Anaeromyxobacter diazotrophicus: one gene and its partners. The protein of the gene in region 1 interacts with the protein of each later gene in a pairwise test. Links are inferred from orthologs where the notes say so. Each region holds a gene or a part of one and is shown in the gene's direction. Other genes may lie near its edges. The genes, in order: rplL, nikR, dnaE and HWY08_RS14380.

Region 1 (3,014 bases):
CGGGGCCGAGGACCTGGCCGAGAAGATCCAGGGCGGCTTCATGGACTTCGACAAGGTGCTCGCCACCCCCGACATGATGGGCGTGGTCGGCCGCCTCGGTAAGGTGCTCGGGCCCCGCGGCCTGATGCCGAACCCGAAGGTCGGCACGGTGTCGATGGACATCGCCAAGGCCGTCAAGGAGCAGAAGGCCGGCAAGGTGGAGTTCCGCGTCGAGAAGGCGGGCATCGTGCACGTCCCCTTCGGCAAGGCCTCCTTCGAGCCGGAGAAGCTCAAGGCGAACTTCAACGCCATCATGGAGATCATCTTCAAGGCGAAGCCGCAGACCGCCAAGGGCGTCTACGTGAAGAACGTGACCGTGAGCTGCACGATGGGGCCGGGCATCAAGCTCGACACCGCCGAGCTCACCGCCGCCCACGCGTAAGGCTTCGCGGCCGGCGGGGCGCGCTCCCCGCCGGCGATCGCTTCTCCCGGCGGCATGGGGCCGCCGGGGTTTCCTGGTCCAAGACAGCGGGCCCGCTCTCCCCGGGTGCGAGAAGGCGTAGGGGAGGGCGGTCAAACGGGCGAAGGCGTCCGACCCGCCGAGACTCAGGGACGTTCAGCGTCCCCTGCTTGGCCAGGGGGTCAGCGTACCGGCCGTCCGGCCTGTCCGAAGACCCAGTGCACCGTCGCCGCCCCGAGGGGCGGGGCGGTCGGAAAGGTGGTGAGGACAGTTGAACCGGACGGAAAAAGAAGAGGTCATCAACCAGCTTCACGAGCTGATGGCCAAGGCGAAGGCGGCCATCCTCGCCGAGCCGAAGGGGCTCGACGTCGCGACGGTCACCGGTCTCCGCAAGAAGTTCCGTGACGCGAAGATCGACTACAAGATCGTCAAGAACACCCTCGCCCAGCGTGCCGCCAAGGGCACGCCGGTGGAGCCGCTGGTCGAGAAGTTCGTCGGGCCCACCGCGCTCATCATGTCGTACGACGACGTGGTGTCGCCGGCGAAGATCCTGGTGGACTTCGCCAAGGACCGCGAGAACTTCGCGATCCGCACGGCGGTGGTCGAAGGTCAGGTCATCGACGTGAACGGCGTGAAGGCCCTGGCGAAGATGCCGGGTCTCCAGGAGCTGCGCGGGACGATCGCGATGATGATCGCCCAGCCGGCCACCAAGCTCGCGCGGATGATCGGGACCCCGGGCCAGCAGCTCGCCCAGGTCCTGAACGCTCGCAAGGACCAGCTCGGCAAGGCGTAGGAACCGGTACCTGAACCGCCCGCGCGCCGGGAGGCGCCTGGGCACGCTACGAACGGGCGGGGCTCGTCCCCGCCGCCACAGGAAACGAGACAGACATGGCAGACCTGAACACGATCGTCGACCAGCTCAGCACGCTCTCCGTCATGGAGGCGGCCGAGCTCGTCAAGAAGCTCGAGGAGAAGTGGGGCGTCTCCGCCGCCGCCGCGCCGGTGATGATGGCGGCCGGCGGTGGGGCCGCGGCGGCCCCGGCCGAGGAGAAGACGGAGTTCACCGTCGTCCTCGCCGACGCCGGCGCGAACAAGATCAACGTGATCAAGGAGGTCCGCGCGATCACGGGCCTCGGCCTCAAGGAGGCGAAGGACCTCGTCGAGGGCGCCCCCAAGGAGGTCAAGGCCGGCATCGCCAAGGCCGAGGCCGACGAGCTCAAGAAGAAGCTCGAGGCGGCTGGCGCGAAGGTCGAGATCAAGTAGCTCGGGCTCGACCGCCCGCGGCGGGGCAGGCTCGCGCCTGCTCCGCCGCACCCCTTTTCTGGAATCTTTGACAGGTAGGTAGGTTCCCGTTACAACCCGGAACCCCCTGAAATACCGACGCACAGCGACCCCGGCCCGAGGCCGGGTCGAGGCGGCTCGCCGGCCGGAGAGCCGGCTCGAGCCATTTCCGGCGGACGAACGCAGCAGGGGATAAAGAGGACCGATCGCGTATGGCGCTGACCGTGCAGAATAACTTTCGCGTTCGACGGAATTTCGGAAAGATCAACAAGATCGCGGAGATCCCCAACCTCATCGCGATCCAGAAGTCGAGCTACGACAAGTTCCTGCAGGCCGACGTCCCCCCCGAGAAGCGCGACGACACCGGGCTGCAGGGGGTCTTCAAGTCGGTCTTCCCGATCAAGGACTTCAACGAGACGAGCTCGCTCGAGTTCGTGAGCTACCACCTCGAGAAGCCCAAGTACGACGTCGACGAGTGCCACCAGCGCGGCATGACGTTCTCCGCGCCGATCAAGGTGGTCGTGCGCCTGGTCGTCTGGGACAAGGACGAGGAGACCGGCGCGCAGTCCATCCGCGACGTCAAGGAGCAGGAGGTCTACTTCGGCGAGATCCCGCTCATGACGGACAACGGGACCTTCATCATCAACGGGACCGAGCGCGTCGTGGTGAGCCAGCTGCACCGCTCCCCGGGCGCCTTCTTCGACCACGACAAGGGCAAGAGCCACTCGTCGGGCAAGATCCTGTTCAACGCCCGCATCATCCCGTACCGCGGCTCGTGGATCGACTTCGAGTTCGACCACAAGGACATCCTCTACGTGCGCATCGACCGGCGCCGCAAGCTGCCCGCGACGGTGCTGCTGCGCGCGCTCGGCGCGGTGCCCGACACGGCCAAGAAGGACCCGGTCGACTTCCGCGGCACGGCCGAGGAGATCCTCAAGTACTACTACGACACCGAGATCATCCGGATCGAGGGGAAGGGGAAGTACGAGAAGGACCTCAACCCCGAGCTGCTCAAGGGCCAGCGCGCCACGCGCGACATCAAGGACCCGAAGACCGGCGAGGTGATCGTCAAGAAGAACCGGAAGTACACCGAGGGCGCGATCAAGAAGCTGGTCGCCGCCAAGCTGAAGTCGCTGCCCATCGAGGCGGAGGAGGTCCACACCAAGATCTCCGCCGAGGACGTGGTCGACGAGGCGACCGGCGAGGTGCTGCTCGAGGTGAACGAGGAGGTCACCGAGGAGAAGGTCGAGGAGCTGCGCAAGCGCGACATCAAGGAGCTGCGCGTCCTCTTCAT
Region 2 (2,896 bases), on another replicon or contig:
CCGCGCCGCCACCGGCGCCACGCGGGCGGGGCCCTCGGCGCGCCACCCCGCGTAGAAGCCGAGCTTGGACGCGCCGAGCGGCAGCTCGTGCCGCGCGCCCGCGGACGGCGCGCCCTCGCTCACGATGGGCGCGAGGTAGCTCGCGAGGTGCCCGTTGGCGCGGAGTCCGGCCGCCAGCTCCAGCGCGTCCTGCGCGGACGGCGCGTCGAGGCCGGGCGGGTGCGAGTGGACGAGCCCCTTCAGCTCGAGCCCCTCGGCGCGCTCGACCTCCCGGACGCGCGCCGCCAGCGCGCGCGACGGGGCCCAGCTCCGCGGGGAGGAGGCGGCGTCGGGGTCGGCGAGGTAGCAGGTGACGAGCGGCCGGCCGGGCGGACCGAGCAGCGCGCCCCCGCGCTCGGGCGGCCGCGCGGCGAGGTCGCGCTCCAGGGCGCGCAGCACCCAGTCGCCGATCGCGAAGGCGGCGCCGCTCACGGCGCCGCGAAGACGCCCTGGTGCACCTCGGACAGCTGGCGCGCGCCGTCCGCGTCCACGTCGTCGCCGACGAGCACGCGGCCGCTCGGGTCGACGAAGACCTGGCGGCGCCGCTCCCGCGGCCGCGCGTCGCCGCCGCGGCGGTTGTCGAGCACCACCGCCCGGAGCCGTTCGAGATCGAGCTGGGCCATCGGGCACTGCCTCCTAGAAGGGGAACGCCCCCTCGCGCTGGTAGACGCTGTAGCCGTTGGCCCAGACGACGCTCCGCGCGTAGGCCGACTCCAGCGTCGGCGCGCCGCCGCTCTGCTCCGCGCCGAGGCAGATGCGGCCGCCGGGGAAGAGGTGGCAGGCGTGCGGCCGCTCGACGTCGAGGGCGGGCTGGAGCACCTTCACCTGGTAGGCGCTGCCGTCTGGTAGGCGCTGCCGTCGAACCACAGGAAGAGGGTGAACAGGTCGCCGAGCCGCGAGCGGACCGGGTACACCCACCCGCGCACGCCGTCGGCCTTCACCGAGCGGGTGGCGGCGGGGAGCTGCGCGTCGACGATCGCCTGGTCGCGGAGCGCGCGGGTGAAGCCGGTCTCGACGAGCTCGACTCCCATGGGAAATGGATGCGGCGCTGGAGCCCGCCGGCGCAGTGCCCCGTCAGGGGTGGCTTGCGGAGGCGCTCGCCCGCCGCCGTGTTAGAAGGGCGGCATGATCGAGCGCATCGGCATCTCGCTGGAGCAGGAGCTGCTCGCGCGGTTCGACGAGGTCATCGCGGAGAAGGGGTACGAGAATCGCTCCGAGGCGATCCGCGACCTCATCCGCGACGCGCTCGTGCAGCGCGAGTGGTCGCGCTCGAGCGGCGAGGACGAGAAGGTCGCGGTGGTGACGCTCGTCTACGACCACGACGCCTCGAGCCTGGCGCAGAAGCTCGCGCACATCCAGCACGAGAACCACCGGGCGGTGGTCTCAGCGCTCCACGTCCACATGGACGAGCACAACTGCCTCGAGGTGCTCGTGCTGCGCGGCGGCGCGGGCGAGGTCCTGCGCATGGGCGAAGGGCTCGTCGCGACCAAGGGCGTGAAGTACGGGAAGCTCGTGCCGGCGACGACCGGCCACGACCTCCGCTAGCTCGCCGACCGGCGCGCGGGCATCCGGTCGCCCCCTTTCAGGGCAGCTCGATCGCACGCGATTTCGCCACCCGTGCGGGAGAGCGGTCGCCAGCTTGCGTCACCGATGGTGTCAGCCGATAATGCCGACCCATCTGGTTGACCCACGTCGGGCAGCTCCGGGGATCTCGATCCTCCGAGGGGAGCATGGGCGAGCCGCGACATCGTGTGCTCATCATCGACGACGAGGAGCTGCTCATCCGCTCCTTCGCTCGGATCCTGGGCCGTGACCACGACATCACGGCGCTCTCCTCGGCGGCGGAGGCGCTGCGCCGCGCCGCCTCGGGCGAGACCTGGGACGTCATCCTGTGCGACCTGCAGATGCCGGTGGTCGACGGGGTCGAGTTCTTCGAGCGCCTGAACCGCAGCCGCCCCGACCTCATCGCGCGCGTGGCGTTCGTGACCGGCGGCGCCTTCACGCCTCGTGCGCGGTCGTTCCTCGAGCGCAACACGCGCCCCACCGCCCAGAAGCCGGTGGAGCCGGAGGGGCTGCGCTCGCTCGTGCGCCAGATCGCGGCCGGCTACGCCGCCGCGGCCGGCTGCGCCTTCGCCCGGAGCTGAGCTGAGCGTACGCGTTCCGGTGCGGGTCCTCGTCGACTCGCCCTCCTCACCCAGGCCGTTTACCCGCCCCTGAGACCACAGGTCGCGCGGCCCTCACCTGCCCTCGGCACTTGACCAATGGTGGGGTTCGGAGGACGTTCCGCGCCATGGGGAGCGGGGTGAAATCCCGAGTCATGGACGGAGTCTGTCCATGATCCCGCCGCCGGGGGGCGACGTGGAGAGCACGGCCGAGGAGCCACGGCCGGAGCTCGTCGATCAGCTGCGCCGTCTGGCGCCGCGCGACCACGCCGCGCTCGTCTTCGACTCCCCTGGCGAGGCCGCCGCCGCCGTGGCGGCCTTTCTCCAGGTGGGGCTCGAGCGCGGCGAGCGCTGCGTCCACCTCGCCGAGGCCGAGGGCGCCACGGCGATCCTGCCCCACCTTCGCGGGGCGGGCGTCGACGTCGGCGAGGCGCTGGCTTCGGGGCGGCTCGCGCTCGTCACCGATCGCGACGACTTCCTGCGCCCCGGTCCGCTCCGCCCGGCCGAGGTGGAGCCGCTGCTCGCGGAGAAGGCGGAGCAGTCGGTGAAGGAGGGCGGCGGCGCCCTGCGCGTGAGCGCCGACGCGCGCTGGCTGCTCGACCCGAGCCCTTCCCTGGAGCGCCTCCTCGAGTACGAGCAGATGCTCCAGCGGCTGTGCCGCGATCACCCGTTCGTCGCGCTGTGGCGCTACGACC
Region 3 (4,263 bases), on another replicon or contig:
ACGTCCGGCGGCTGGGCTGGGACGGCGTCTCACAGGAGGTTCGCGAGTCCCACCGCGCCGATGTCCACCAGGCGCTCGCGTACGCGGCGCTCTCCGCCGCCCCTCGCGTCGACACCGTCCTCGCCTACCCGGTCCGGAGCGGCGCGCTCTCGATGCCTTCCGCGGCCGACCTCCCGGTCGGCGCCCGCCGCGCGCGCCTCGTCCTGGCCGGCCTCCCCTTCGGCTTCTCGGGGCCGGCGGAGCGCGGTGCCTCGATCGGCGACCTGGAGCGACTCGTGCGCGCGGACTGACTTCCACGCCCGCGTCTCACGCCGCGGGTAGGAACCGTCAGCCCCCCCTGCTATGAAGGGACTTCCCGAAGGAGTCCCGCACCTTGGCCGACTTCACCCACCTCCACCTGCACACGCTCTACTCGCTCCTCGACGGCGCGATCCGCATCAAGGACCTGCTCGCCAGCGTGAAGGCGAAGGGCATGAACGCGGTGGCGGTCACCGACCACGGCAACCTCTTCGGCGCGGTCGACTTCTACAAGCAGGCGAAGGCGGCCGGGGTGAAGCCGATCCTGGGGTTCGAGGCCTACGTCGCGGGCGACAAGGGGCGGCAGGACCGCTCGGAGCGCATCGGCCGGCACCTCATCCTGCTCGCGAAGAACCAGGAGGGGTGGCGCAACCTCCGCTACCTCTCGTCGATGGCCTTCACCGAGGGCTTCTACTACGACCCGCGCATCGACAAGCAGCTCCTGCGCGAGCACTCGAAGGGGCTCGTCGGCCTCACCGCCTGCCTGGCGGGCGAGGTGCCGCGGCTCTGCCGCCAGGGCGACATGGACGGCGCCCGCCGGGTCGCGCGCGAGTACCGCGACATCTTCGAGCCGGGCTCCTTCTTCCTCGAGGTGCAGTCGAACGGAATGCGGGAGCAGCTCGAGGTGAACGCGCGGCTGCAGGAGCTCTCCGAGTCCGAGGGCATCCCGCTCGCCGCCACCGCCGACGCGCACTACGCGAAGCGCGAGGATGCCAAGGCGCACGAGGTCCTCATGTGCATCGCGTCGGGGAAGACCTTCTCCGACCCGAAGCGGCTGCGGCACGAGACGGACGGCCTCTACATCACCTCGCCCGACGACATGGTGGCGGCGCTGCCGGGGATGGGCGAGGCCATCGCCAACACCATGCGCATCGCCGAGATGTGCAACGTCGAGCTCGAGCTGGGCAAGAACTACCTGCCGCAGTTCCAGCTCCCCGACGGCCTCTCCGAGGAGGAGTACGTCGCCAAGCTGGCGCGCCAGGGGCTCGACCGCCGCTTCCGCGAGATCGATGGACGGTACGTCTTCGACGCCGACGGCTACCGCGCCCGGCTGGAGATGGAGCTCGGCGTCATCCAGAAGATGGGGTTCGCGGGCTACTTCCTCATCGTGCAGGACTTCATCAACTGGGCGAAGGGGCACCAGATCCCGGTCGGCCCGGGCCGCGGCTCGGGCGCCGGCTCCATCGTCGCCTGGGCGCTGCGCATCACCGACCTCGACCCGCTGCGCTGGAACCTCCTCTTCGAGCGCTTCCTCAACCCCGAGCGCGTCTCGATGCCGGACTTCGACGTCGACTTCTGCCAGAACCGGCGCGACGAGGTCATCCAGTACGTCACCGGCAAGTACGGGCGGGACAACGTCGGGCAGATCATCACCTTCGGCTCGCTCAAGGCGCGCTCGGTCATCCGCGACGTGGTGCGGGTCATGGGCCTGCCCTTCGCCGAGGGCGACCGGATCGCGAAGCTCGTCCCCGAGCCGGTGCAGGGCAAGACGCCGCCGCTCAAGGACCTGGTCTTCGGCTCCGAGAAGTACCCGGCGGAGCCGCGGCTGGCCGACCTCTACGAGCACCCGAAGGTCGTCCACGCCTTCGTGGACGCCGAGGGGAAGCAGCAGCAGGTCACCGAGAAGGACATCCTCGACATCTCGATCTCGCTGGAGGGCCTCAACCGCCAGTCCGGGCTGCACGCGGCCGGCGTGGTCATCGCCGGCAAGCCGCTCTGGGAGTACGTGCCGGTCACCAAGGACGCCGACTCCGGCCAGCTGGTGAGCCAGTTCGCCAAGGACGACTCCGAGGCGGCGGGCCTGGTGAAGTTCGACTTCCTCGGCCTCAAGACCCTCACCGTCATCGACGACGCCATCCGGCTCATCCGGCAGAACCACCCCGACCGGAAGGACCTCACCGCCGACCAGATCCCCATCGACGACCCGGCCGTCTACGAGCTCATCAGCCGCGGCGACACGGCGGGCGTCTTCCAGATGGAGTCCTCCGGCTTCACCGAGATGGTGATGAAGATGAAGCCCTCGCGGTTCGAGGACGTCATCGCCGCCGGCGCGCTCTACCGGCCGGGCCCGCTCGACCAGAAGCTCGAGGACGGGCGGACGATGGTCGACGTCTACATCGACCGCAAGCACGGCAAGGACAAGGTCGCCTACCCGCACCCGAAGCTCGAGCCGGTCCTGGAGGACACCTACGGCGTCATCGTCTACCAGGAGCAGGTGATGCAGATCTCGCAGGTCCTGGCCGGCTACAGCCTGGGCCGCGCCGACCTGCTCCGCCGGGCGATGGGCAAGAAGAAGGCCGAGGTCATGGCCAAGGAGCGCACCGGCTTCATGGAGGGGTGCGCGCGGAGCCAGATCGACCCGACGGTCGCGGGCGGCATCTTCGACCTCATGGAGAAGTTCGCCGCCTACGGCTTCAACAAGTCGCACTCGGCGGCGTACGGCCTCCTCACCGTCCAGACCGCCTGGCTCAAGGCGCACCACCCGGTGGAGTTCATGGCCGCGCTCATCTCGAGCGAGGCCTCCAACACCGACAAGGTGGTGGTGCACATCTCCGAGGCGCGCCAGAGCGGCATCGAGGTGCTGCAGCCGGACGTGAACGAGAGCCAGGCGGCGTTCAGCGCGCTGCCGGCGGCGCCCGGCGCAAAGCACAAGGGGCAGATCCGCTTCGGGCTCGGCGCGGTGAAGGGCGTCGGCGAGTCGGCGGTCGAGGCCATCCTCAAGGCGCGCGCCGAGGGCGGGCCGTTCAAGGGCCTCTTCGACCTCGCCAGCCGGGTGGACATCCGCCGCATCAACAAGAAGGTGGTGGAGGCGCTGGTGAAGTGCGGCGCGCTCGACTTCGAGGGCGTGCCGCGCTGGCAGCTCTTCCACGGCATCGAGGCGGCCTTCGCGGCCGGCTCGTCGGCCCAGGCCGACCGGCTCTCCGGGCAGAAGAGCCTGTTCGGCGCGCTCACCGCGGCGGTGGAGGTGAAGCCGCGCTACCCGCTGCCCGGCGATCTGGTGGGCGAGGCCCGGGTCGAGGAGTGGCCGGAGCGGGTGCGGCTCGCCTTCGAGAAGGAGGCGCTCGGGTTCTACCTCACGGGTCACCCGCTGCAGGGCTCGGAGAAGGAGGCGCGGCGCTACGCCTCGTGCACCTGCGCGCAGGTCGCCGCGAAGCGGCAGGACGACAAGGTCACCGTGGTAGGGGTGGTCGCTTCACTCAGAGAGAAACAGAACAAGGAGAAGGGCACCCGCTTCGGCTTCCTCACCCTGGAGGACCTCACCGGTACCACCGAGGTGATCTGCTGGGGCAGCCGGCCCGCGCAGGGGAACCGCCCCGCGCAGAAGGGCTGGGCCGACTGGGAGGAGATCGTGAAGCGGGACGAGCCCATCATCGTCCACGGGCAGGTCCGGATGAACTCGCGCGACGAGGAGAACCCCCGGGCCGAGATCACCGCCCTCGAGATCGAGCTCCTCTCCACCGTCCGCACGCAGAAGACGAAGGAGGTGTCGCTGCGCATCGACGCCGACGCGCTCACGCCCGAGCGCGCCACCGAGCTCAAGGCGCTGCTCGGCCGCCACGGCGGCGGCTGCGCGGTGACCGTGCGCGCGGTCGTGCCCCGCGAGACCGAGACCACCATCCGCGTGCCGCAGCGCATCCGGCCCTCGGACGAGCTGCTCGAGGCCGCCCGGAGGCTCGGGTTCGAGGTGGAGCTTCACTGAGAGCTTCGGCCGGTTCCCCTGAGGTTCCGGCCACTTGATCTACGTCACCCCCCGTTCAGGGCATCCCCACTTTTCAGGTGTAGACGGTAGGTCCGTTTACCCTACCGTGTGGGTGCGCCGGGACAAGGTATGATGTGGCCGACCCGGTGCGCTGGAACAGGGGGTTGGCCCATGCTGCGAGCGACGTCCCGCGCTTCTTCGCCGAGAGGTGCCTCAGCCTACTGCGACCCCGAGTTCCATCTGCAGTGCGATCGGCAGGCGGAGGA
Region 4 (2,810 bases), on another replicon or contig:
CAGCCACGAGGTGCTCTTCGTGCAGGGCGGCGCCTCGCAGCTCTTCGCGCAGATCCCGATGAACCTGGTGGAGAAGGGCCGCACCGCAGAGTACGTGGTGAGCGGCGCCTGGGGCGAGAAGGCCTTCTCCGAGGCGAAGGTCGCGACCGCCATGCTGGGCGGCGCCGCCCGCGTCTCGTGCTCCACCGGGGTGGGCGAGGGCAAGGAGAAGAGCTACACGCGCGTCCCGCGCCCGGCGGAGGTGAAGGTCGACCCCGAGTCGGCCTACGTGCACGTCACCTCGAACGAGACCATCCACGGCGTGCAGTACGAGGTCGACCCGGGCCGGCCGTTCCCCGCGCCCGGCGCCGTCCCGCTGATCGCCGACATGTCGAGCGACTTCCTGTGGCGGAGGTTCGACCCGGCGCGCTTCGGGCTCGTCTACGCCGGCGCCCAGAAGAACATCGGGCCGTCGGGCGTGGTGGTGGTGATCGTCTCGAAGGAGCTCGTCGCTCGCGGTCGCAAGGACATCCCCAAGATCTTCCAGCTCCGCACGCCGGCCGAGAACCGGTCGCTCTACAACACGCCGCCCACCTTCGGCATCTACATGATCCGCAACGTCCTCGCCTGGCTGAAGGGCCAGGGCGGACTCGGCGCCATGGAGCAGCGCAACCGGCTGAAGGCGCAGAAGCTCTACGCCGCCATCGACCAGCACGCGTCCTTCTACCGCTCGCCGGTCGAGCGGGAGAGCCGCTCGGTGATGAACGTCGTCTTCCGGCTCCCCTCCGAGCAGGACGAGGAGCGGTTCGTGGCCGAGGCGAAGAAGCGCGGGATGGTCGGGCTCAAGGGGCACCGCTCGGTGGGCGGCATCCGCGTCTCGACCTACAACGCGGTGGAGCCGGCCTGGGTGGACGAGCTCATCGCCTTCATGGGCGAGTTCGCGCGCGGCGCCTGAGATCCCCCTGTCGAGGGGGGGTGCGCGACGCCATACCGCAGCCCGAGGGCTCCCCTTGAACGAGGGACAGTGGTCTGATCCCTGCGCAGGAGGGAGCCATGGGCGCGTTCCGGCACATCCTCTTCGCGACGGATCTCGACGGCTCCTCGGCGGGCGCGCTCCAGGTGGCGCTCGACATGGCGAGCAGCATGAACGCCGCGCTGTCGGTCGTGCACGTCTGCGAGCTCGGGGGCTACGCCGCCGCCGCCATGTGCGAGGCGGGAGGCGACCTCGCCTCGCCGCTGGTGGAGGAGGCGCAGCGCGCGCTGGAGCGGCTCGTGGCGCGGGCCGACCGCGACGGCGTCCACCCGCGCGCGCTGGTGAAGCTCGGCGCGCCCTGGCAGGAGATCGTGGCCGCCGCGGAGGAGGAGCGCGCCGACCTCATCGTGATGGGCACGCACGGCCGGCGGGGCCTCGCCCACGCGCTCCTCGGCAGCGTGGCCGAGAAGGTGGTCCAGACCTCGCCGGTGCCGGTGCTCACCGTGAGGCAGGCGGACCCGGCGGCGGCCGCGCTCAAGCTGGTGTGAGCACCAGCGGGAGCTGGGCCGCGCCGGGGTCGAGGCCGGCCAGCACCGCCGCCCCGTAGGGCCCGGCGCGGGCGCAGGCCTCGACCACCGGGAGCCCGCAGGCCAGGAAGAACGTGAGCGCGCCGGCGAAGCTGTCGCCCGCGCCGTAGGCGGCGCCGGTGACGCGCGCCGGGGGCGGCGCCGGGAAGCGCTCCACCGTCCCGTCCGCGCGCTCGACGCGCCCGCCCGCCGGGCCCTCGGTCAGGACGAGCGCGCCCGGGGGGACCGGGTAGTCGGCGAGCCGGCTCGCCTCGCGCGGGTCGACCGCGCTCCCCACCACCACGTCGGCGCGTACGCCCGAGGCCGCCAGCGCCTCCCGCCGGCGCGCGCTGACGACGAGGCGCCGGGCCGCGCGGCAGCGCCGCAGCGCCGCGGGGTCCTGGGCGGTGAAGTAGACCGCGTCGCAGGCGGCGAGCAGCTCCCAGGGCAGGGGGTCCTCGGCCCGCGGGTGGAGCGGCTCGCCCACGACGACGATGGTGCGCTCGCCGTCCGGGGTCACGAGGACGACGTCGCGGGTGTGCGGGCCGGCGCGGCGCGCCGCGTGGACCGTGGCCGCGGCGCCGCGCAGCGCCGCCGCGACCTCGCCCGCCGCCTCGTCCGAGCCGAGCGCCGTGAAGAGGTGCACCTCGGCCGGCGCCTTCGCCAGCTGCAGGAGCGCCACCCCGCCCCCGCCGCCGGCGAAGGTCCGGGGCGCGGCGAGGTGCGCGATGCCGCCGGGAGGCGGCAGCGCCGGGACGCGCCCCAGGGTCACGTGCTCGACGTGTCCGACCACCGCCAGCCGCAGGACCCCGCGCGTCACGAGGTCCTCATGCCCGGCGCGCTACTCCAGGTCCAGCGTCTTGTAGGTCCCGCTGCCGTCGAGGACGGTCCCCCATACCTTGTGGGAGGCCTGGTGCTCGGAGGGGCCGAACGAGAGCGGCACGCCGATGCCGAGGTCGAGCCCGCGGATGCTCTCCAGCGCGTCGACCAGGGTGTCGGTGGTGAGGTTCTTCCCGGCGCGCTTCAGGCCCTCCACCAGCAGCGTGCCCGCCAGGTAGCCCTCCAGCGAGACGAAGTCGGGGCGCTCTCCCGGCGCGTGGCGCGCGAGCAGGTCCTTGTAGCGGAGGATGGCGGTGGCGGCGGAGGTCGGCAGCGGCACGACCTGGGTCACGATCACGCCCTCCGCGAAGCGGGGGCCGAGCGGCATCAGCTCCTCGGCCAGCTCGTTCGAGCCGACGAAGGAGACGTTGGTGAAGACGAGCGGAGCGCCGGACTCCTTCACCTTCTCGATG

The links.
Region 2: the proteins of rplL (region 1) and nikR interact in binary tests that used the Escherichia coli proteins (3 or more experiments, as listed by UniProt). The link is inferred for Anaeromyxobacter diazotrophicus from one-to-one orthologs.
Region 3: the proteins of rplL (region 1) and dnaE interact in binary tests that used the Escherichia coli proteins (3 or more experiments, as listed by UniProt). The link is inferred for Anaeromyxobacter diazotrophicus from one-to-one orthologs.
Region 4: the proteins of rplL (region 1) and HWY08_RS14380 interact in binary tests that used the Escherichia coli proteins (3 or more experiments, as listed by UniProt). The link is inferred for Anaeromyxobacter diazotrophicus from one-to-one orthologs.

The regions. Positions count from the first base shown.
Region 1 is NZ_BJTG01000004.1:323,279-326,292, forward strand. The notes cover bases 67-3,014. They hold rplL (50S ribosomal protein L7/L12), read left to right. Parts: upstream 67-1,327; coding sequence 1,328-1,702; downstream 1,703-3,014. Other genes in these bases: rplA (50S ribosomal protein L1), read left to right, coding at 67-421; rplJ (50S ribosomal protein L10), read left to right, coding at 711-1,232; rpoB (DNA-directed RNA polymerase subunit beta), read left to right, coding at 1,933-3,014. Outside these bases: more of rplA, read left to right, coding at 1-66. UniProt on the Escherichia coli protein: The binding site for several of the GTPase factors involved in protein synthesis (IF-2, EF-Tu, EF-G and RF3). Is thus essential for accurate translation.
Region 2 is NZ_BJTG01000002.1:222,915-225,810, reverse strand. What follows is about bases 45-2,874. They hold nikR (nickel-responsive transcriptional regulator NikR), read left to right. Parts: upstream 45-1,164; coding sequence 1,165-1,584; downstream 1,585-2,874. Other genes in these bases: HWY08_RS03960 (MEDS domain-containing protein), read left to right, coding at 2,374-2,874; HWY08_RS03965 (response regulator), read left to right, coding at 1,770-2,183; HWY08_RS21750 (hypothetical protein), read right to left, coding at 861-1,070; HWY08_RS21755 (hypothetical protein), read right to left, coding at 676-858; HWY08_RS03980 (hypothetical protein), read right to left, coding at 468-662. Outside these bases: more of HWY08_RS03985, read right to left, coding at 1-44; more of HWY08_RS03960, read left to right, coding at 2,875-2,896. UniProt on the Escherichia coli protein: Transcriptional repressor of the nikABCDE operon. Is active in the presence of excessive concentrations of intracellular nickel.
Region 3 is NZ_BJTG01000010.1:127,444-131,706, forward strand. What follows is about bases 1-4,197. They hold dnaE (DNA polymerase III subunit alpha), read left to right. Parts: upstream 1-373; coding sequence 374-3,997; downstream 3,998-4,197. Other genes in these bases: HWY08_RS19295 (hypothetical protein), read left to right, coding at 1-290; HWY08_RS19305 (helix-turn-helix transcriptional regulator), read left to right, coding at 4,169-4,197. In the rest of the region: more of HWY08_RS19305, read left to right, coding at 4,198-4,263. UniProt on the Escherichia coli protein: DNA polymerase III is a complex, multichain enzyme responsible for most of the replicative synthesis in bacteria. This DNA polymerase also exhibits 3' to 5' exonuclease activity. The alpha chain is the DNA polymerase catalytic subunit.
Region 4 is NZ_BJTG01000006.1:331,301-334,110, forward strand. What follows is about bases 23-2,766. They hold HWY08_RS14380 (universal stress protein), read left to right. Parts: upstream 23-1,032; coding sequence 1,033-1,500; downstream 1,501-2,766. Other genes in these bases: serC (3-phosphoserine/phosphohydroxythreonine transaminase), read left to right, coding at 23-934; HWY08_RS14385 (PfkB family carbohydrate kinase), read right to left, coding at 1,487-2,338; HWY08_RS14390 (ABC transporter substrate-binding protein), read right to left, coding at 2,360-2,766. In the rest of the region: more of serC, read left to right, coding at 1-22; more of HWY08_RS14390, read right to left, coding at 2,767-2,810.